3 regions of the Rhizobium sp. AN73 genome follow, and region 3 is predicted to be linked to each of the others. Evidence: riboswitches for the same ligand, from Rfam matches in the RefSeq annotation. Region 3 holds a riboswitch; each other region holds the start of a gene.

Region 1 (7,379 bases), on a different contig from region 3:
TTTTGCCAAGCTTTTTTGCATGGGCCGCCCATTGGGTGATCTGTTCAAGGGAGTTCAGAACCGGGGTGACGGCCATGGCGGCGCAGGAGGTCTCGTTGCCGGGTTGAAGTCCGTTGAGGACGAAAATTCTGGCTTCCGCCGAAAGACGCAGTCGCAGCGCCAGTGCCTCATCGATGTGGGCAACGAAGAAATTGCGACAGCCCGCTTCGAACAGGGGCTGCGAGACGATATCCGCGCCGAGGCCATAGGCGTCGGCCTTGACGACCGCTGCGGTTTGCGAGGCCGGGGCCATTGCCGCAAGCGCCAGATAATTGTCGCGCAATGCGCCAAGATCGATGGTCAGATGGCCGCTTGCACCACCGGCTGCCTGCTGGCGGCTGATCTGCATGTCCATGGTCGTTCACCCTCATTTTTATCATATGAGAGTATTGCAACGATTATCGAATTTCTTGGCTATTGTTCGAAGAAAATGCGATAAAATTTCAATCTACGCAACTTTCCTTGTCGTATTGGAATTTTCTATGTCGTCACTCGATGCGACCGACCGCCACATCATTCGCCTGCTTCGGCTCAACGCCCGCATCAGCAATGCGAAGCTCGCCGCGGAAGTCGGCCTTTCGGCCTCCGCCTGCCTTCGCCGGGTCGATATTCTGGAGCGGGAAGGCATCATCCGGGGGTATACGGCGCTCACCAGTGGCCTTGCGGGCGGCGAGGTGATCTCGGTCATCGTCCAGATCACGCTCGACCGCCAGACGGAGGATTTTCTCAACCGTTTTGAAAACGCGGTGCGGCGTTATCCGGAAATTCGCGAATGTTATCTGATGACGGGCGGATCGGATTATTTCCTGCGCTGCGAGGCGGAAAGTGCGGGTGATTTCGAGCGCATCCATAAGGAGATTTTATCTAAGCTGCCGGGGGTTTCGCGGATTCATTCGAGTTTTGCGATCCGCAATGTGTTGGCGACGCCGAAGGCGCGGTAGCGTCGAGTGTGGGGCTTACCCCCCTCTGTCCTGCCGGACATCTCCCCCTCAAGGGGGGAGATCGACAAGCGGCTTGCTCACCGCATTCAGTAAGCGACTGTATCGATAGTGAAACGGTTGCGAGGAAACGAGTGGCCGCCCCACCCGATCTCCCCCCTTGAGGGGGAGATGTCCGGCAGGACAGAGGGGGTGGCTGCGCACTCCGCGCCCACCAATACCTTCACCCCCACCACCGGTAAAAATGATGCACCGGCCCCCGACCCTGACCGACGGCAAGCCCCCGACCAGCATCGAGCGCCCCATTCAGATAATCCTTCGCAAGGCCAACCGCCTCCACCAAGTCATGGCCCATAGCGAGATGAGCCGTAATCGCCGCTGCCAGCGTGCAGCCCGTTCCGTGGTCGTTTTTCGTGTCCACCCGGGGTGCGGAAAGCGCCTGTACGGTGCCGTCTGCGAACAGATAATCCGTGCTCTGCGGCCCGTCGCCATGGCCGCCCTTGATGAGCACGGCTTTCGCGCCCGCCTTCAGGATCATCTCGGCCTGACGGGTGATCTCCGCCTCGGTGTCTGCAATCGGCGTACCGGTCAGAAGCGCTGCTTCGGGCAGGTTCGGCGTGACGATGGTGGCGAGCGGCAACAGGTCAAGTCGCAATGTCTCGATGGCATCCGCATGCAGCAGCCGGTCGCCTGAAGTGGCCACCATCACGGGATCAAGCACCACCGGCTGGGTTTGCAGCCGAAGCCGTGCGGCGATGGCCGCTATGGTTTCGATCCGTGAGACCATGCCGATCTTGACCGCATTTACGGCGAGATCGGAAAAAACTGCATCCATCTGCGCGACGATGGTGGCAACGGAAATATCCTCCACTGCCGTCACGCCTTTGGTGTTCTGGGCGGTGATGGCGGTGATGACGCTGGCGGCATAGGCGCCGAGCGCCGAAAAGGTCTTGATGTCCGCCTGGATGCCTGCGCCGCCGCCGCTATCGGAGCCGGCAATGGTCAATGCAATTGATGTCATGGCTGTCTCGCTTTCAGCGATGTGTCGATTGCCGCACGGAAGCCTTTGGTTGCGTTGGCAATATTGCCCGCCCGGAATATGGCCGAGATGATCGCGACGCCATCCGCGCCAGCGGCGATGACGGACGGCACGCGGGCAAGATCGATGCCGGCGATGGCGCCCACCGGCATTTCCGGCCGCCATTCGTGCAAAAGGGCGCGCAGCATTGTAAAACCGTCGATACCGACCGGCTTGTCGGGATTGATCTTGGAGACCGTTTCGAACACGCCACCGATGCAGGCGTAATCGGCAGGCATGGAGGCGGCCCGTTCGGCATCGGCCCGGTTCTTGACTGTGAGGCCGATGATCGCCTTTTCGCCGAGAATGCGTCTGGCGGTTTTGGCGTCCATGTCGTCCGCACCGAGATGCACTCCGTCCGCACCAGAGGCGAGCGCTACATCCACCCGGTCGTTGATGACGAGCGGCACGCCGGTGCCGGCGATGGCCTCGTGAATGGCGCGGGCGTTTTCGATCATTTCCCGGGTCGAAGCGTGTTTGTCGCGATATTGCAGGATGGTCGCGCCATTGAGTGCGGCAGCCAGAGCAAGCTCGGCGAGGGGCGCAACATCGCCGAGGCTCGCATCGACCAGCGCGTTGAGGCGGTAATCAACCTTGTTCATGCTCGATCCTTGCATGTTGTGTTATCTCCTCTCCGGAAATTTCGGAAAGCGCATCCAGAAACGCCGGCTCGAACGTGCCGGGGCCTTTGGCATTCTTTGCTGCCAGTTCGGCTGCCACTCCTGTGACGGCAAGGGCGGAGGCCGCGGCCGTCAACGCATCTTTCTCCACCGCCATGAAGGCGGCGATGACACCCCCCGAAAGGCAACCGGTGCCCGTCACCTTCGCCATCCACGGGTGGCCGTTGACGATTCTGACACTACGGGTGGCGTCGCGCAGTTGATCGACCGGTCCGGTCTCTATCCTCACCGCATTCGCAACATTGCCGATGAGGCTCATTTCGGCGCTGTTGCCGCGAACGATGGTCGGGCCAAGTGCGATCAGGTCACGCGCAAATGCCAGCCGCGATGGCGAATAGTCGCAATGTACAGGATCCAGAATCCACGGCTTGCCCGCTGCACGGGCGATCTCGACGGCAAACCGGATGACTTTGCGCCGGTCTGCATCGAGCGTGCCGAGATTGATCGTCACCGCATCGGCTTTCGTCACGAAAGCGCCGATTTCCTCGAGCGAGGTGGTCATCGAGGGAATGCCACCGACGACAGTAATGCCGTCGGCGGTGAATTTCTGCACCACGGTGTTCATCAGGCAATGCACGCGCGGGCGCACCTGCCTCACCCTTTCGAGGATCTCTGCGGCCTTTGCCGCTGTGGGAAAGTCTGTCGTCGAGGTTCCGTTCATGGTTATTGCAGCTCCACGGCGATGTCTTCGGCCGTCGGCGCCTGCTTGATCAGTTGCATGTCTCGCATGAATTCACCGAATCGGGCGTAGCGGGCGCGATCGAGTGCGGCCGGACGCTTGGCGAAACGCGCCAAGGTGTCGAAAAACGCCTGCTTGTTCAGCGCGTCGTCAAGGTTCGGATAGGCCTTGATGAAAAGCTGCCAGGATTCCTGCGGATGATTGGTGATGAAGATCGCGGCCTGCTCGACGGCGGAGAGGAAACGCGGCAGGCGGTTGTCCTTGGCAGAATCGCGGTGGGTGACGAAGATCAGCTCATCATAGGCGGGTACGCCATGTTCCTCGGGGAAAAACGAGCGGCCTTCGTGGCCCTCAAGTTTCATCTGCGTCAGTTCGAAATTGCGGAAACCGCCAAGCGTCGCATCCACCTTGCCTGCGATCAGCGAAGGCGAGAGCGAGAAATTGACGTTGACGAGTTCCACATCGTCTTTCGTCAGTCCGTCCTTCTCCAGCATCCGCTTCAGCATCGCATCCTCGAAGCCGGAGACGGAGAAACCGACCTTCTTGCCCTTCAGGTCCTTCAGGCTCTTGATCGGCCCATCGGCCAGAACGGTGACGGTGTTGAGTGGCGTTTCGACCAGCGTTCCGAAACGGACGAGCGGCAGCCCGGCATCGTGGTCGAGATAAAGGTTCGGCTGGTAGTGAACGCCGATATCGGCCTGTTTTGCCGAGACGAGACGCGGCACGGCGGATGGGTCCGCAGGCGGAACCAGCTCAACGTCCAGCCCCGCATCTGTGAACAGGCCGCGTTCCTTGGCGATCACCATCGGAGCGTGGTCCGGGTTCACGAACCATTCCAGCAGCACGGTAAGCTTGTCGGCCGCCTGCGATTGCACGGGCGCAAACACGCTTGCTGCCGCGACGACGAGGGAAAGAAGAGTTCGTTTCATGGTGCCGAAAATCTCCGCAAATGTTTGAAAGGAATGAGGTGTTCTGTTTCTTTGGCCCAGGGGGCCAGATTGGCTGTCGCCCGGTCGACGATAAGCCGCAGCAGCACGGCCATAACGGCGAGTATGGCCATGGCGGCAAACATGGTGTCGGTCTGCATGCGGGCATTGGACTGGATCATGACGAAACCGAGCCCGGAGGATGCGCCCACCCATTCGCCGATGACGGCGCCAAGCGGGGCGAGCGGTGCGGCGACCCGCAGCCCGGAAATGAGCGAGGGAAGCGCCAGCGGCACGCGCAGCCGGGTGAGGATTTGCCAGTGGCTCGCCTCCGTCAGCGAGGCGGCATCGAGGATCGTGCGATCCGTGCGGTTGAGACCGTCGGTGAAGGCCGATGCGACGGGAAAAAAGATGATGATCGCCGTCATGACCACTTTCGAGGCCATGCCGAAACCGAACCACAGCACGAGTATGGGGGCGAGCACGAAGACGGGAAACGCCTGCAATACGAGAATCATGGGCCAGACGAGGCGACCAAAACGCGGGATGGCTGCAATTGTAAAGGCAACCAGAATGCCGGCGGTGATACCGGTCGCAAGCCCGACGGCCATTTCGCTGAGCGTCACCATGGCCTGTCCGAACAGGAAGCCCGGCTGGCGCTGGAACGCGGCGGCGACATCGGCGGGCGAGGGCAGGATGTAGCGGGGTGGCGCAAACAGCCAGATACCCGCCTGCCAGATGATTAAAAGAAGAACGACGCCCTTCAGCGCATGGGAGGCACGCATCGGCCGGACCTCAGACGTAACCGTACCGTATAGGAAAGGCAGGAGGTTTCAGCATCATCATTCGGTCTCCAGCTGTGGCGATCACGGAGATCCGGGCAAAGCGGAGAAGAGAAAGGGCGGCACCTCAAAAGCGCGACAGTTTCCGTTCCTACGCCGGCATGACCCGGATCAGGTTCAAGGGTCCGGCTCATCGCCATCTCAGCACCGTCAGGTGCTCCCCTCGGAAGAGACTGATTTGCTAGGAGGGTTTTGAAGTAATGTCAACTTTGAACTTTAACGCGAATACGGGCTGATTTGTCGAATGCATATTAGTTATTGATTATATTAAGTTTATCAAAAATTAGTTATCTATTGAAACCGCTTTTTCAATTCCGCTGTATTAGTTTCCGCTTCCAGAATGGTTGGGGGCGAACTTGAAAAACTTCTGGCAAGAGAAATCGGGAAATTTTGGCATTCTTACCGCGTTGCTCATGGTGCCTCTGTGCGGGGCTGCCGGTGTGGCGCTTGATGTTACGCGTGGCATGTCGGTCAAAGCCGATCTGCAACAGGCGGCGGATTCCGCAGCACTTGCGGCAGTCGCAGATATGTCCGCAAGTGTTCAGGCGGCAAAGAAGATGTCGGGCGACGGTGTCATTAACGTCGGCAATGACGAGGCGCGGGCATTCTTTGATGACAACCAGCGGGGAAATACCGATTACAGCATTACGTCTGTCGATGTCTCGGTGACCAAGCACGGTAATGTGGTCGAGTCATCCGTCAGCTTCAAGGCATCGGTAAGCACGACACTCTCCGGGGTTCTGGGCAAGGATTTCATCTCGGTTGGCGGCACGGCCACGGCGAAATATGAGACGGAAACCTTTAGCGATTTCTATCTTCTGCTGGACAATACGCCTTCCATGGGAGTGGGCGCCACACCCCAGGATGTTGCCACCCTGGTTGCGAATACGAGCGATCAGTGCGCTTTTGCCTGTCACATCGTGAAAGACGGCGTGGCGGACCCGAACAGCTATTATTTCAAGGCCAAGAAACTCGGAGTTACGACGCGCATCGACGTGGTCGCCAAAGCAACCGCCAGTCTGATGGATACAGCGAAAACCACCCGCAAAAGCAGCAATCAATATCGCATGGCTGTTTATACCTTCGGGGAGCGGGCGGAGGACACGAAGCTGCTTGAGGTCGTTCCGCTGACCTCGGATCTGGAGACTGCGAAGAAAAAAGCGGGTGAAATCAACCTGATGTCCATTCCCTATCAGGGATACAATAACGACCAGCAAACCGACTTCGACCGCGCTCTGTCCCAGATCGGAGATAAGGCCGGAACCTCGGGCACGGGCGCAAGCTCGGCAAACCCGGACAAGGTGATCTTTTTCGTTTCAGATGGTGTTGGCGACAGTTACAAGCCCTCCTCCTGCACGAAAAAACTGACGGGGGCCGCTGTCAGGAGCCGATCGACATCAAGGCCTGTACGAAGCTGAAAGAAAAGGGTTTTCGTATCGCCGTGCTCTATACCACCTATCTGCCGCTTCCGACGAATGACTGGTACAATAGCTGGATAAAGCCCTTTCAGTCGGAAATCGGCTCGCGCATGCAAAGCTGTGCTTCCCCGGGACTGTATTTCGAGGTGAGCCCATCACAGGGTATCAGCGACGCGATGACGGCTCTGTTCAAGAAAGCCATCACATCGCCACGCCTGACGGGCTGATGACTACCTGTTGAAACATCTCTCGAACGCCGCAATATTTGCGGCGTTTTTTGCAGGGATGGCAGGAAGGTGATGCTTCAACCGAGACTGCGAAGCTGTTCAAATAGCGCAGCAAAGGGCGTCCCGGCGCGGTAGAAGACGGCCGGCTGGCCTATCGGAGCATCAACGGTGATTTCGCGCCCGCCCGCATGCCGCGCACCGCTCCACAGATGTACCCATTCTCCTTCGCCCGGAAGATAAAGCGTGCGCTGGGTTTCCCCTGCCTTCCACACGGGTGCGACGAGCATTTCGGCACCATAGAGATAGCTGTCCTGAATGGCATAGGTTTGCCGGTCGTTCTCGTAATGCAGGAAAAGCGGGCGCTGCACCGGCAGGCCGGTTTGCGCCGCTTCCGTGGAGAGCGATTTCAGATAGGGCGCGAGTGCGACATAGATCGCCGTCATGCGGGCGAAATGGCCAAGAACTGTCTCGTCCTGATCGATCTGGAGATTTTCGCGCGGGCGGTTGCCCTCATGCGTGCGCATGACCGGGGTAAAGGCGGCCATTTCCGCC
Region 2 (7,379 bases), 160 kb from region 3:
GCTGTCCGCAAATTTCGCAAATTCGGTATAGGGCAGGAATGGTGGATCGGCCTCTTGCAGGTGATGCTGGAACAGGCCATCAAAGTCTTCGCCCGACAGGTGGAAGAAGCCGGCATTGTGGAAATAATCGAGTTCCCGGTTCGCCAAATCGAGCCGGTTGATGGCGATGGTGGTCTTGCCGTGTTCCTTCTGGTAGCTCACCCCGTGGGTATCGGGCATATAGAAGCTGTCCATCTCGATCAGGCAGATGCGGCCGCGTTCCAGCTGCGCCTCTATGTGGTTTTCCACCCGGTCGAAGATCGCAAGCTCGGTGGCGCGAACGCCGTAGAGCGCTTCGAGATCTTCCAGCGGCACCTTGAAGAAGGTGAACTGGTCGCCTTCGAAATCCTGTGTCAGGGTGAAACCGAACATGGCTTCAGGCGGTAGCCCCTTTGCGGCCAGCACCTCGATCCACAAATCGATGTAGCAATTGGTCTCCGGCCACATTCTCTCCGACGAATGAAGGGGATGCTGCACATGGTTTTTGGGATCGAGACCTGAAAAAATCTGCCGCATGAATGGTCAGCCCCAGAGTGTTTTCACGGCTTTTGCAGGCCATTGCTTCACATCCAGACCGTGATGGGCAAAAAGTGCCAGCGCAATGCGCTCAAGGCCGAAACCGACGCAGGCGGTGTGGGCCACGTCGCCATTGTCGAGGTTCAAACCCCATTTCTGGCCAAAGGCGTCCTGATGGTAATTGAAGCTCATGCAGGCCGTCGGGTTGGTGGCGGATGTCACGGGAATCAGCAATTCGAATTTCAGGTTCTGATCGCGCTGGTTGTTGGCGAGCATCTTGCCGGCGCGGCCGAAGAAGGGATCGTTGGCCACATCGATGGTCACATCGAGGCCCACGGCCTCCATCATCGCCACGCCGCGATCCATCCATGTCTGGCGGAATTCGGTCACATTGGCTTCCGTGCCCATGCACACATATTCGCGCATGCGGAAAAGCTGCTGGCGCGCCGGGTCCTTGGAAGGCTCATGGCGGAAACAATAGGACTGAATGTCGTAGAGACCGCCACCGGAAGGCAGCGCGCCGCGCTTGGCAATCGTCGGATAAAGCGGGTAACAGGCGGCCGGCGTCAGCACGATATCGGTGGCTTTCTGGTCCTTCGTCCAGTCGCCGCCCTCATCCATGGATTTCAGAAGGCTTATATGGTCGAGCTCGCAGCCGCAGAAGGAATGGACCGTGCCAGCCAGCTGCGGGAAGCTTTTCATGTAACCGCTCTTTTCGAAATAGGCGCGGTTGATGCCGGGCGGAAAGCGGATCGCTTCGGCGCCGTCAGCGCCGCCCGTGCGGTCGATCAGCCGTTCGAAGGCGGCAATGACGTCCTCGAACTGGCCGCTGCGGCCATAAAGACCATCGACACCCGTTTCAATCAGCAGGCCTTCTTCGAACAGTCGATCGAGAAACGATGTTTGCATGTCCATGGTCTTATCCCAAGAGGCTGGTGTCCTGCCTGTGAACCAGCAGGAGATTGGCGGAATTGCCGAGAATGCGATCGTTGGAAATCATCAGGCGGGCGGAGTGTGCGTCGCGAAGATGCCGGCCAAGGCTGTAAGGCGTGCCGTTCTTGTAACCCATGATGCCGCAGACGAGCATCGCATGGTCGATGATCTCCAGAATGGTTTCCGAAGAGCAGATCTTCACATTGTTCATGGCGACAGCAAAGGCCATCGACATCAACTTGTCGGGGTCGCTCTTGGTGTCGGCGTAAGCCTTGATGCCGGCAATGATGTTGGATTTGACCACCTGCAACTTGGTGGAGACTTCGGCAAGGCGGATGGCGCCGGGCGGCGTGACACCGGGCGACTTGCGTGCCGCCGTTCTGACGAAGGACTGGGCGCGCAGTACCGCATCCGACGCGATGCCGTACCAGACGGCGCTCCACAGGAGATGGGAGCTTGCAAGCATGGATTGGGCGGCGATTTCCGCAAATGGTTTCGGGAAGATCTGCACCGCTGGCGCTTCGCCGCGGAACAGGAAGCCGTCCGAACAGGTCCCGCGCATGCCGAGCGTGTCCCAGATATGGGTTTTCTCGAGCGTGTACTGATTTTTCAGGAAGACGGTCATCACCTGATCGGCGGGTGCGGCATCCTTGTGGGAGCGCGAGGTGATGAGGATGGCATCCGCATTGCTGCCATAGGAAATGACGGTGGCGTCCTTTTCCAGCCGGCAAAATTCCCCTTCGACCTCAATCGCGCAGATGGAATTGCGCAGATTACCGCCGATGCCGCCTTCGGTGGTCGCCGAGGCGAGCAGAAGCTGTTCGCTTGCGATGCGGCTCATGAAGCCCGCATGCCATGGGCTTGTCTCGCCATGCTCCACAAGGCTCGATGCCTTGATGTGATGCATGGCGAAAATCATCGCCGTTGCCGAACAGGCCTGGCCAAGCCGGGCGCAGATATCGGCGATTTGCTGTATGGACGCGCTTTCACCGCCAAGGGAGGACGGGACCTGTATGCCGAGCAGACGCTCCTGTCTCAGCGCGTTGACGGCTTCCTCGGGGAAGCGACCGGTGACGTCCACCTCGTCCGCGTGTTTGGCGGCAATTGCCGCGACGCGGCCCGCGCGCGCGGACAGCGTTTCTTCCTGCGGCGCAACGGTCACATTCATCAGGCGGCCTCTTTACCATCCAGAATGAGCTTAACGGTGTCTTCAATGGCCTTGATGCTGGCAAACGACTTGCGGTTCAAGAGGTTGTCCGGGAATTCGATATCAAAAGCTTCCTCGATACCCAGCATCAATTGCACCGATGCAAAGGAAGAAAGACCGGCTGCATAAAGATCTGCTTCATTTTCGATCGTATCGACAGGTGTAGGAAGCTGGCCGAATTTTGCCAGTATTTCACGAATAGTCGCATTCATTCCGACTTATCTCCCATGAATTTAACATCAGGATGGTTTGTGCTTATCGTTAATTTGAAAACGATAATATTCGCCTAAACCGTTAGGTTAATTACGACTAACGGCTGCATGTGTCATTCGTTACCTTTGCCAGGCACACATCAGCGCCCTTGACAAATGTCGGGCGGTGTCTTTTCCTGTCTGTCATTCACCAGGGGTGTCCCGTCAAGGGGCTGAGATTCTGCTTTCATGCGCAGTGACCCGTTGAACCTGATCCAGTTCATACTGGCGTAGGGACGGTGCAAAGACCGAGGGTCGGATTGCGTGTGACTTGCGCTGTCGACGCTTCGGTATTTTCCATCATTCCGGCTCGAACTGGGTCTCCACTGTCAAACTTTGGAGCCTCATGATGAATATCGTTGCCAAGAATATCCCGCTTTCGGTCACAGCCGGGCCACATCCCGCCTCCACGAAAGTCCATAAGCCCGGAATATTGCATCCGCATATTCGCGTGCCGATGCGCGAAATCGCCGTGCACCCGACGGCGGGCGAACCGCCTGTCACGGTCTACGATTCCTCCGGGCCCTATACCGATCCCACGCATTCCGTTCTGATTGAAAAGGGTTTGCCGCGCCTGCGTCACGACTGGGTCGTGGCCCGTGGCGATGTCGCCGCTTACGACGGGCGTCACGTCAAACCGGAGGATAACGGCTTTGCGACCGGCGAGCGCCTGACGCCGGAATTTTCCGTGCGCCATCAGCCGCTCAGGGCGACGGGGGGCAAGGCCGTGACGCAGCTTGCCTATGCGCGGGCCGGCATCATCACGCCGGAAATGGAATTCATCGCCATCCGGGAAAATCTCGGACGTGAAGCTGCGAAAGAGAAGCTGATCCGCGATGGCGAGAGTTTTGGCGCGCAGATCCCCGATTATGTGACGGCGGAGTTTGTCCGTCAGGAAGTCGCGTCGGGCCGCGCCATCATTCCCGCCAATATCAATCACCCGGAACTCGAACCGATGATTATCGGCCGTAATTTCCTGGTGAAGATCAACGCCAACATCGGCAATTCCGCCGTCACCTCTTCCATGGCGGAAGAGGTGGAGAAGATGGTCTGGGCGATCCGCTGGGGGTGCCGATACCGTCATGGATCTTTCGACCGGGCGCAACATCCACAATATCCGCGAATGGATCATCCGCAATTCGCCGGTGCCGATCGGCACGGTGCCGCTTTACCAGGCGCTGGAGAAGGTCAACGGCATTGCCGAGGACCTGAACTGGGAGGTGTTCCGCGACACACTGATCGAACAGGCGGAACAGGGCGTCGATTATTTCACCATCCATGCCGGGGTGCGGCTGCATTACATCCCGCTCACCGTCAACCGCGTCACCGGCATCGTGTCGCGCGGCGGTTCGATCATGGCGAAGTGGTGTCTGCATCACCACAAGGAAAGCTTCCTCTATGAGCATTTCGAAGAGATTTGCGACATCTGCCGCGCTTACGACGTTTCCTTCTCGCTTGGTGACGGCCTGCGGCCCGGCTCGATCGCCGACGCCAACGATGCGGCGCAGTTCGCGGAACTGGAGACACTCGGCGAGCTGACGCAGATCGCCTGGGCGAAGGACTGCCAGGTCATGATCGAAGGCCCCGGCCATGTGCCGATGCACAAGATCAAGGAGAATATGGACAAACAGCTTAAGACCTGCGGCGAGGCGCCCTTCTATACGCTCGGGCCGCTGACGACCGATATCGCCCCCGGTTACGACCATATCACCTCCGGCATCGGAGCCGCGATGATTGGCTGGTTCGGCACGGCGATGCTCTGCTACGTCACGCCGAAGGAACATCTCGGCCTGCCTGATCGTAACGACGTGAAGGTCGGTGTCATCACCTACAAGATCGCCGCGCATGCCGCCGATCTGGCCAAAGGTCATCCGGCCGCGCAGGTACGGGACGATGCGCTGTCGCGCGCAAGGTTCGAATTCCGTTGGGAAGACCAGTTCAACCTGTCGCTGGACCCGGATACGGCGCGTTCCTTCCATGACGAGACATTGCCGAAGGAGGCGCACAAGGTTGCGCATTTCTGCTCCATGTGCGGTCCCAAATTCTGCTCGATGCGGATTTCCCACGATATCCGCGCCGAGGCGCAGAAGGAGGGGCTGGAGGCCATGGCCGCGCGCTTCAAGGAAGGTGGCGAGCTATATATGCCGCTCGCCACCCCGGTGGACGGCCAGTAGCATGCGTGTCCTTGTCAAGGGAACGGGGGTCGCCGGTCTGACGGCGGCCTTCGAACTGGCGCGCAGCGGCGTTACCGTGGAGGTTTCGGAGCGCAATGCCGAACCCTCTCGCGGCGCGTCGTGGTACGCCGGCGGCATGCTCGCGCCCTGGTGCGAACGTGAGAGTGCGGAGGAAGCGGTGCTAACGCTCGGTCAGGCGGCGCTCGACTGGTGGGATGAGGCGACCCCCGGCCTTGTCATCAGACACGGCACGCTGGTCGTCGCACCGGCCCGCGACAAAGCAGAGCTTTCGCGTTTCGCGTCCAGAACCACTGGATACCAGTGGGTGGATGAGGGCGAAATCGCTGCACTGGAACCCGATCTTGCCGGGCGGTTCCGCTCCGGGCTTTATTTCCCGGGCGAGGGGCATCTCGATCCGCGCCTTGCGCTGAAATCATTGCATGAGCGGCTCTGCTGTTTGGGCGTGCGGTTTCATATAGGCGTTTCGGTGGATGAACAGCCTTTCGACCGGGTGGTGGATTGCACTGGCCCTGCGGCGGTGGGCGAGATTGCCAACCTTCGCGGTGTGCGGGGAGAGATGCTTTATCTCGCCACATCGGAAGTTTCGCTGTCGCGTCCGGTCCGGTTGCTGCATCCGCGTATTCCGCTTTACATCGTGCCGCGTGAGCCGGGTCGCTTCATGGTGGGCGCGACGATGATCGAGACGGAGGATGCGGGCGCCATTTCCGCCCGCTCGATGATGGAATTCCTGAACGCCGCCTATGCCGTGCATCCGGCCTTCGCGGAAGCGGAAATCATCGAGACGGGAACGGGCGTGCGTCCGGCTTACCCCAATAATCTGCCTGATGTCACCGAGGACGGTCGGACCATCTTCATCAACGGCGCACACCGGCATGGCTTCCTGCTGTCACCGGCGATGGCGCAGCGGGCGGCTGATATCGTCTGCCAAAATATTTCTGGAAAGGAACAGGATCATGAAACTTCTGGTGAATGGCGACGAGCTTGATCTCGTCACTGAAACGCTGGCCGGGTTGCTTGCCAGCCTCGACTACGAAGGCGACTGGCTGGCGACGGCGGTCAATGGCGAGTTGGTGCATTCGGATGAACGCTCCGATTATCAACTGAAGGCGTTCGACCGTGTCGAAATCCTCTCACCGATGCAGGGAGGTTGAGGCCATGTTGACGCTTTATGGCCGTGAGGTCTCTTCCCGCCTTCTGCTCGGTACGGCGCGTTATCCGTCTCCCGCCGTGCTCGCCGATGCGGTGCGGGCCAGCAATACGGATATTCTGACGATTTCGCTGCGTCGGGAAACCGCGGGCGGCAAGAAGGGTGGTCAGTTTTTCGAGCTGATCCGCGAACTGGATCGCTATATCCTGCCCAATACGGCTGGTTGTCACACCGTCAAGGAAGCTGTGCTGACGGCGAAGATGGCCCGCGATGTTTTTCATACCAACTGGATCAAGCTGGAGGTCATCGGCCATCACGACACGTTGCAGCCCGATGTCTTTGCGCTCGTCGAAGCGGCGAAAATTCTCTGCGACGATGGTTTCGAAGTCTTTCCCTACACGACTGATGATCTTGTCGTGGCCGAAAAGCTGCTGGATGCCGGTTGCAAGGTGCTGATGCCCTGGTGCGCGCCGATCGGCAGCGCCATGGGTCCGCTCAACCTGACAGCGCTGAAATCGATGCGGGCGCGTTTTCCCGAGGTGCCGCTGATTGTCGATGCCGGTATCGGCCGGCCTTCGCATGCGGTGACGGTGATGGAACTTGGTTACGATGCCGTTCTGCTCAACACGGCGGTTGCGGGTGCAGGTGATCCTGTCGCCATGGCGGAGGCTTTCGCCCGTGCCATAGAGGCCGGTCATCAGGCGTTTATGGCCGGGCCGCTGGAGCCGAGAGATATGGCCACTCCGTCGACACCCGTGATTGGCACGGCGGTTTTCTCCTGACCGGTCTTTCCTCGGTGTCGGAGGTTTTGCGTTGACAGTATCCAGTGGTGGCGGGATACCGGAAGAAAGGGGAACGGCATGGTGGCACGCAACAATCTTCTGACGGATATCGCTGGCGTTTCGGTCGGCAATGTCACCGATCTTTCGCTCGGCTCCGGCGTTACCGCGATTGTTTTCGACAAGCCCGCAATCGCCTCGGGTTCGGTTCTCGGCGGGGCTCCCGGCGGGCGCGATACTGGCCTGCTCGACCCGGCGATGACGGTGGAAACCGTGGATGCCTTCGTGCTGTCAGGTGGTTCGGCCTTTGGG
Region 3 (7,379 bases):
TTGCGGGGCTCGATATCGGCAATGTGCGTTATCCGCTTGAGGATTTCGCGCTTGCTTTCGGCTCTTCCCGCACTATTTCCAATGTCGCGAATGGCGGCCCTGTGCATTTTTCGCTGAAAAGCGGCAAAGCCATCGTCCTCGCCCGCCCTTATGATCTGACCGGAGCCTGACGCCTTGGCACCCCCAATTTTGAAACTCGATGACATCAAGCTGACCTTCGGCGTGACCCCGCTGCTCGACGGTGCCAATCTTCAGGTGGAGCCGGGCGACCGCATCTGCCTTGTCGGACGCAACGGTTCGGGCAAGTCGACCCTGATGAAGATTGCCGCCGGTTTGGTCGAGGCGCAGTCGGGCGAGGTTTTCCGTCATCCCTCCGCCACCATCCGTTATCTGGAACAGGCGCCGGATTTCGCCGATTACAACACCGTTCAGGCCTATGCCGAGGCGGGGCTTGGACCTGGCGATGATCCCTATCGTGTCACCTATCTTCTCGAGCATCTCGGCCTGACGGGACAGGAACATCCGGAAAGCCTTTCCGGCGGTGAAGCGCGGCGTGCGGCCCTTGCCCGTGTCATGGCGCCCGAACCCGATATTCTGATGCTTGACGAGCCGACCAACCATCTGGACCTGCCCACCATCGAATGGCTTGAAGGCGAATTGCAGCAGACGCGCAGTGCGCTGGTGCTGATTTCGCACGACAGGCGTTTTCTGGAGAAGGTTTCGACTTCGACCGTCTGGCTGGATCGCGGCCAGTCCCGCCGTCTCAACCGCGGTTTTGCGCATTTCGAGGAATGGCGCGACAAGGTGCTGGAAGAGGAAGAGCTGGAGCAGCACAAGCTCGGCAAGGCGATAGAGCGCGAAGAACACTGGATGCGTTACGGCGTGACGGCGAGACGCAAGCGCAACATGCGCCGCGTGGGTGAGCTTCAGGCCATGCGCGCGGACTATCGCGGTCACAAGGGACCGCAGGGCTCTGTGCAGGCGACGGCTGCGGAAGTGCGGGAATCCGGCAAGCTGGTTATCGAAGCCGATGCCATTACCAAGTCTTACGGTGAGCGCGTGATCATCGCACCGTTTTCGCTGAGGGTGCATCGCGGCGATTGCATTGGTCTCGTCGGGCCGAATGGTGCCGGCAAGACCACGCTTTTGAAGATGCTCACCGGCCAGCTTCAGCCCGATAGCGGCACGGTGAAGCTCGGCACCAATCTGGAGATCGCGACGCTCGACCAGAAGCGTGAGGATCTCAATCCGAACGATACGCTTGCGCATTATCTGACAGACGGGCGCGGCGACAATCTGCTGGTCAACGGCGAATTGAAGCATGTCACGGGTTACATGAAGGACTTCCTGTTCCAGCCGGAACAGGCCCGCACGCCGATCCGCAACCTCTCTGGTGGTGAGCGTGCTCGCCTTATTCTGGCACGTATTCTGGCGCGGCCGACCAACCTCTTGATCCTCGACGAGCCGACCAACGATCTTGACATCGAAACGCTCGATCTGTTGCAGGAAATCGTCGCTGGTTTTTCCGGCACGGTCATTCTGGTCAGCCACGACCGCGATTTTCTCGACCGTACCGTCACCTCCACCATTGCGCCCGCCAATCCGGACCAGCCGGACGGGCGCTGGATCGAATATGCCGGCGGCTATTCGGACATGATGGCGCAGCGCAAGGGCGCAGCCGAAGAAAAACGCAAGGCTGAGAAGCAGGAAAAGGCAAAGGCGGCATCTTCGGGCTCCGCATCGCAGGACCCTTTAAAAGCCAAAGGCAAGCTTTCCTTCAAGCAGAAATTCGCGCTCGAAAATCTTCCGAAGGAGATGGAAAAGGCGCAAGGCGAAATCGCCAAGCGCGAGGAGCGCATGGCTGATCCCAATCTTTTCACCAAGGATCCGGCTACCTTCAACACGCTGGCGAAGGAAATGACGAAGCTGCGTGAAAAGCTCGAGACCATGGAAGAGGAATGGCTGGAGCTGGAGATGCTGCGCGAGGAACTGGAAGGCTGAAGGTGAAGCGCGCTTTGTTGATTGACGCTTCATCCGCCTTTGACAGGGAGGCGGAATTGCCGTTTTCTATGCCGGTTCGGAGGAGTTCAGAAAATGCGCATGATCTTCGTTAACCTGCCCGTCAAGAATATCGAGACATCCAGAAATTTCTTCACGGCACTCGGTTTCAGCTTCAATCCGGAATATTCGGATGACCGCACGCTCTGCATGATCGTTGAAGAGAACATCTTCGTGATGCTGCTTCAGGAAGAGCGTTTTCGCGATTTCATCAATGGCGATATCGCTGATGCGACGCGCAGCACCGAGGTGCTGACCTGTCTGACGGCGGGAAGCCGCGAGGAAATCGACCGGATGATCGCGACGGCGCTTGCCTCCGGTGGCAGCAACTGGAAACCCGTGCAGGATCACGGCTTCATGTATGCCGGCAGCTTTCAGGATCCCGACGGTCATGTCTGGGAACTGGTCCATATGACGGCCCAGGCCTGACAGCGGCCATCTTGCCAATCAGAGACGGCGGGACTACATCATCATCATGATCTAACGGGGTGTCTTTTGTGCTTGCGTGCAAAAGGCTGAGAGGCTTGCCAACCCGAAGAACCTGATCCGGTTCATACCGGCGGAGGGATTAGACGGCTTCAAGGCAAGCGGCTATTTCCCTTATCGTTTTTGAGGAGGTACCCGTGCGACGTCGTCTTTTCCTGAATTCCCTCGTTGCCGCTTCGCTGTTTCTGCCCGCTCTTGCCGTTGCGCAGGACAGACAGGAACTGACCGTCTACACCTATGAAAGCTTCGTTTCCGAATGGGGTCCCGGCCCCAAGGTGAAGGAGGCCTTTGAAAAGGTCTGCGACTGCATGGTCAATTTCGTCGGCGTGGCCGATGGTGTGGCGCTGCTCAACCGTCTGAAGCTCGAGGGGGCCGGGTCCAAGGCGGATGTCGTGGTCGGTCTCGACACCAATCTTGTCGCGGAAGCGAAACAGACCGGTCTTTTCGACGCCAGCGGCATCGATGCATCGGCGGCCAAGGTGCCAGGCGGCTATAAGGACGATGTTTTCGTCCCTTATGATTACGGTCATTTCGCAGTGGTCTACGACACGCAGACGATAAAAAATCCGCCGACGAGCCTCAAGGATCTCGTCGAAGGCGATCCCTCACAGAAGATCGCCATTCAGGACCCACGCACTTCCACGCCGGGCCTTGGTCTGTTGCTGTGGGTGAAATCCGTTTATGGCGACAAGGCGCCGGAGGCCTGGGCGAAGCTCAGGAAGCGTATTCTCACCGTCACGCCGGGATGGTCGGAATCCTATGGCCTCTTCACCAAGGGCGAGGTGCCGATGGTGCTTTCCTACACCACGTCGCCGGCCTACCACATGGTCGCGGAAAAGACGGATCGTTATCAGGCGGCAGCTTTTTCCGAAGGGCATTATATCCAGATCGAGGTATCCGGCCTTCTGAAAAACGCGCCGCACAAAGAACTGGCGAAACAGTTCCTCGCTTTCACGCTGACATCAGGTTTTCAGGATGCCATTCCCGAAAACAACTGGATGATGCCGGTCGCGGCAACGTCGACGCCGTTGCCAGAGGCGTTTTCCAAACTCGTCGTGCCGCAGAAGACCTTCCTGATGGACCCGGAAGAGGTGGCGAAGAACCGCAAGGCCTGGATCGATGAATGGCTTGCGGCCATGAGCATGAACTGACGAAGAGGCACGCCCGCGCATGATGCTGCGTCGCGATTACAGGTGGTCGATCATTTTCGGAACGGCGGCCTTTGTCGCCATTTTCCTGTTCATGGCGCTTGCCGTTGCGGCTCTCCTGTCTTTCGATGCCGGCGCATCCGCTGCCGGCATCATGGATGCCTATACGCTGCGCATCCTGCGGTTCACGCTTTATCAGGCAACGCTTTCCACTGTTCTATCGATTGTTCTCGGCTTGCCGGTGGCGCTGGCACTCTCCCGGCAGCGAGACTTTCCGGGGCGGATCTGGATCATCAGGCTGATGGCGGTGCCGATGGGGCTGCCGGTCATCGTCGGTGCTTTCGGCATCATCACCATCTGGGGCAGACAGGGTATTTTGAACGCGGCTCTTGTTTTTGCCGGTGCGGATCAGCCTTTCAGTATTTATGGCCTTTCCGGCATTCTCATTGCCCATGTGTTTTTCAATCTGCCGCTCGCGGTGCGGTTGATGCTGGCCGGGCTGGAACGCATTCCGGGCGAATATTGGCGGATGGCCGCAAGCCTCGGCATGGGACCGGTCTCGGTTTTCCGCTTCATCGAATGGCCTGCCGTCTCGCGTCTCGTTCCCGGCATTGCCGGGCTTATCTTCATGCTGTGCGCCACCAGCTTCACGCTCGTTCTTCTGCTGGGCGGTGGGCCGGCGGCCACGACGCTGGAGGTGGCGATCTATCAGGCACTACGGTTCGATTTTGATCCGCAGCGGGCAATCGCGCTTTCGGTTCTGCAGATTGTTCTCACGGCAATACTGCTCGGCCTTCTTGCCTTTTTGCCTTCGCCTGAGGCGGAAATTGTGTCGCTTGGCCGTCCCGTTCGTCGTTTCGACGACAAAAGCGTCGGCGCCCGCCTATGGGACGGGGTTGCAATTATTTTTGCAATCCTGCTGATCGGCCTGCCGCTTGCCGCGATAACCATATCAGGCTTGAGGGCCGATCTGCCACGCCTCTTGTCCGCGCCGATCTTCCTGCGTGCTGCAGCGACCAGTCTCGCAATCGCGGCGCTCTCCGCAATCCTCGTCGTGTTCTGCTGCATGGCGATCATAAGTGCGCGCCAGGCCGTGGGTTCCAGACGGCGCGTGGCCCGGCCCTTGCGCTTCCTTTCCGCCACGCTCGGGGCGGGGTCGTCGCTGGTGCTGCTTGTGCCGCCCGTCGTGTTGGGAAGCGGCTGGTTCCTGTTGTTGCGGCCATTCGGTGATGTCAGCTTCTATGCTCCCGTTCTCGTGGCGCTCATCAATATGCTGATGGCGCTGCCGCTTGCCATGCGGGTGCTGGAGCCGGCCTTCACCAGTCACTTTTTGCGGACCGGTCGGCTCTCCGCCAGTCTCGGGCTTCAAGGGTTGACGCGGCTGCGGTTCGCCGATCTGCCGGTTCTGTGGCGGCCACTGCTCATGGCGTTTTCCTTCGCCATGGCCCTGTCGCTTGGCGATCTCGGGGCGGTTGCCCTGTTCGGATCGGAAAATTTCGTCACCTTGCCATGGCTGGTTTATAGCAATATGGGCAGCTATCGCACCAATGATGCCGCCGGATATGCTTTCCTTCTCGGTGTGGTCTGCCTGCTGCTTGCCGCAGGTGGCGTTTCACGGCAATCGCAATCCAGAGAAGCGAAATCAGCAAGGGCGAGCATATGACAGGCGATGATTTTGCAGTGGAACTGGACAAGGTCAGGCTGCGGCTTGGGACGCAGGATTTCGATCTTGATTGTACATTCCCGCAAGGCCAGATAACCGCCGTCGTCGGTGCATCCGGTTCGGGCAAGTCAACGCTCCTCAATCTCGTTGCCGGTTTCGAAGTGCCCGATTCCGGCCGAGTGGTGATCGGCGGACAGGATATGAAGGCGCTGGACCCTTCCGAAAGACCGGTCTCGTTGATCTTTCAGGACAACAATCTTTTTGCCCATCTCGATATCTTCACCAATGTCGCGCTTGGTGTCAGCCCCGGGCTGAAATTGCAGGCGGAAGACAGGCAAAGGATCGACATGGCGCTCACACGCGTGGGTCTTATCGGTTTTGGCAAACGTTTGCCGGGAACGCTTTCCGGCGGGGAAAGGCAAAGGGCGGCGCTGGCGCGTGCGCTGGTCAGGAAAAAACCGGTCATGTTGCTCGACGAGCCTTTCGCCGCGCTCGATCCGGGGCTGCGGGCGGGCATGACCTCCCTGCTTCTCGACTTGCATGCCGAAACAAAAAATACGGCGATTATTGTCACGCACCATCCCGACGACATAAAAAAGCTGGCGCAGCGGGTGGTTTTTCTTGATCGCGGCCGCGTTGTCTATGCCGGATCGACCGCAGATTTCTTCGCCACACAAAATGTGAAGGCGGTCGACAGTTTTCTGAACGGCTGATCGCCTTATTTTCGACGCGCCTCGCTGGCAATCGCTTTAGATAACTTCAATGGCGCTAATTTGCACTTGCCAGTTTCAAGTTGTTGCCCGAGAAAAGACGAGAATTATTGCGTTCTTCAGGAATATTCCGGACTTGATGGATCGTTTTTACCGTTTCGACATTCATGGCTCGTTGGGGCGAGATCTGTTATTCTGGTCTGCAATTAACGGATGATCAGGAACGTTAGGGGCAGGCATACAGAATGAGAAATAGCATGACTGCACAGTGGAGGCTCTTCTCCCGTTCAGGCCTTCGCCGTTCGGGCAGGATGGTTGCTGCCTGTTCCGTGCTGACGGCGACCGCTGTGTTCCTGTCGTCGTGCCAGTCTCTCTTCAGCCCGGCCTACCAGTCCACATTGCGTCCGTCGGACAATCCGCAGACCGTGGAAGAGGTGCAGAAGAACGATCCCCGCGCCCAGATGGGTGCGCGCGAGCATCCGCGCATCGTGGCGAGTTACGGTGGCGAATATCGCGATGCCAAGACGGAGCGGCTTGTCGCCCGCATCGCCGGCGCGCTGACGGCGGTGTCGGAAAATCCGCAGCAATCCTATCGCATCACCATCCTCAACTCGCCGGCTATCAACGCCTTTGCGCTGCCGGGCGGATATCTTTACGTGACACGCGGGCTTCTGGCGCTTGCCAATGACGCTTCGGAAGTGGCCGCCGTGCTTTCGCATGAGATGGGCCATGTCACTGCAAACCACGGTATCGAGCGCCAGCGTCGGGAGGAGGCGGAGGTGATTGCAAGCCGCGTGGTCGCCGAAGTGCTGTCGAGCGATCTCGCCGGCAAGCAGGCGCTTGCACGCGGCAAGCTGCGGCTCGCGGCGTTTTCGCGCCAGCAGGAATTGCAGGCGGACGTGATCGGTGTGCGTATGCTCGGCGAAGCCGGTTACGACCCTTACGCATCGCCGCGTTTTCTGGATTCCATGGCGGCCTATGCGCGGTTTTCCTCTGCCGATCCTGAGAACGACCAGAGCCTCGACTTCCTTTCCAGCCATCCCAATACACCGCAGCGCATCGAGCTCGCGCGCCGGCACGCCCGCGCCTTCGGCCAGGAAGGCCAGGTAGGGGATCGTGGTCGTGACTGGTTTCTGGATGGCATAGACGGCCTGCTTTACGGCGACAGCCCGCAGGAGGGTTATGTCCGGGGCCAGACGTTCCTGCACGGAACGCTCGGTATCCGCTTCGATGTGCCGGAAGGTTTCGTCATCGATAACAAGGTGGAGGCCGTTCTTGCGACGGGGCCGGGCGATGTGGCGATCCGTTTCGACG

What was found. Region 3 has a riboswitch for thiamine pyrophosphate ahead of thiB (thiamine ABC transporter substrate binding subunit). Riboswitches for the same ligand answer to the same signal wherever they lie in the genome.
Region 1: linked by a shared signal. The riboswitch ahead of RBH10_RS08055 (ABC transporter permease) and the one ahead of thiB (thiamine ABC transporter substrate binding subunit) in region 3 are both predicted to bind thiamine pyrophosphate.
Region 2: linked by a shared signal. The riboswitch ahead of thiC (phosphomethylpyrimidine synthase ThiC) and the one ahead of thiB (thiamine ABC transporter substrate binding subunit) in region 3 are both predicted to bind thiamine pyrophosphate.

The regions. Positions count from the first base shown of each region.
Region 1 is NZ_JARWME010000001.1:1,794,569-1,801,947, forward strand. It holds gene alr (alanine racemase) at 1-394, opposite strand, end outside; gene RBH10_RS08030 (Lrp/AsnC family transcriptional regulator) at 522-980, shown strand; gene thiD (bifunctional hydroxymethylpyrimidine kinase/phosphomethylpyrimidine kinase) at 1,201-1,998, opposite strand; gene thiE (thiamine phosphate synthase) at 1,995-2,657, opposite strand; gene RBH10_RS08045 (hydroxyethylthiazole kinase) at 2,644-3,396, opposite strand; gene RBH10_RS08050 (ABC transporter substrate-binding protein) at 3,399-4,343, opposite strand; gene RBH10_RS08055 (ABC transporter permease) at 4,340-5,125, opposite strand; TPP riboswitch at 5,254-5,356, opposite strand; partial or broken gene RBH10_RS08060 (pilus assembly protein TadG-related protein) at 5,539-6,827, shown strand; gene RBH10_RS08065 (alpha-glucosidase) at 6,905-7,379, opposite strand, start outside.
Region 2 is NZ_JARWME010000002.1:2,887,084-2,894,462, forward strand. It holds gene RBH10_RS23945 (DUF1839 family protein) at 1-555, opposite strand, end outside; gene RBH10_RS23950 (amino acid--[acyl-carrier-protein] ligase) at 562-1,470, opposite strand; gene RBH10_RS23955 (acyl-CoA dehydrogenase family protein) at 1,475-2,656, opposite strand; gene RBH10_RS23960 (acyl carrier protein) at 2,656-2,907, opposite strand; TPP riboswitch at 3,090-3,201, shown strand; partial or broken gene thiC (phosphomethylpyrimidine synthase ThiC) at 3,296-5,120, shown strand; gene thiO (glycine oxidase ThiO) at 5,122-6,126, shown strand; gene thiS (sulfur carrier protein ThiS) at 6,095-6,292, shown strand; gene RBH10_RS23980 (thiazole synthase) at 6,297-7,070, shown strand; gene RBH10_RS23985 (P1 family peptidase) at 7,149-7,379, shown strand, end outside.
Region 3 is NZ_JARWME010000002.1:2,726,600-2,733,978, forward strand. It holds gene RBH10_RS23225 (thiamine diphosphokinase) at 1-170, shown strand, start outside; gene RBH10_RS23230 (ABC-F family ATP-binding cassette domain-containing protein) at 175-2,001, shown strand; gene RBH10_RS23235 (VOC family protein) at 2,095-2,487, shown strand; TPP riboswitch at 2,533-2,643, shown strand; gene thiB (thiamine ABC transporter substrate binding subunit) at 2,682-3,695, shown strand; gene thiP (thiamine/thiamine pyrophosphate ABC transporter permease ThiP) at 3,715-5,355, shown strand; gene RBH10_RS23250 (thiamine ABC transporter ATP-binding protein) at 5,352-6,068, shown strand; gene RBH10_RS23255 (M48 family metalloprotease) at 6,377-7,379, shown strand, end outside.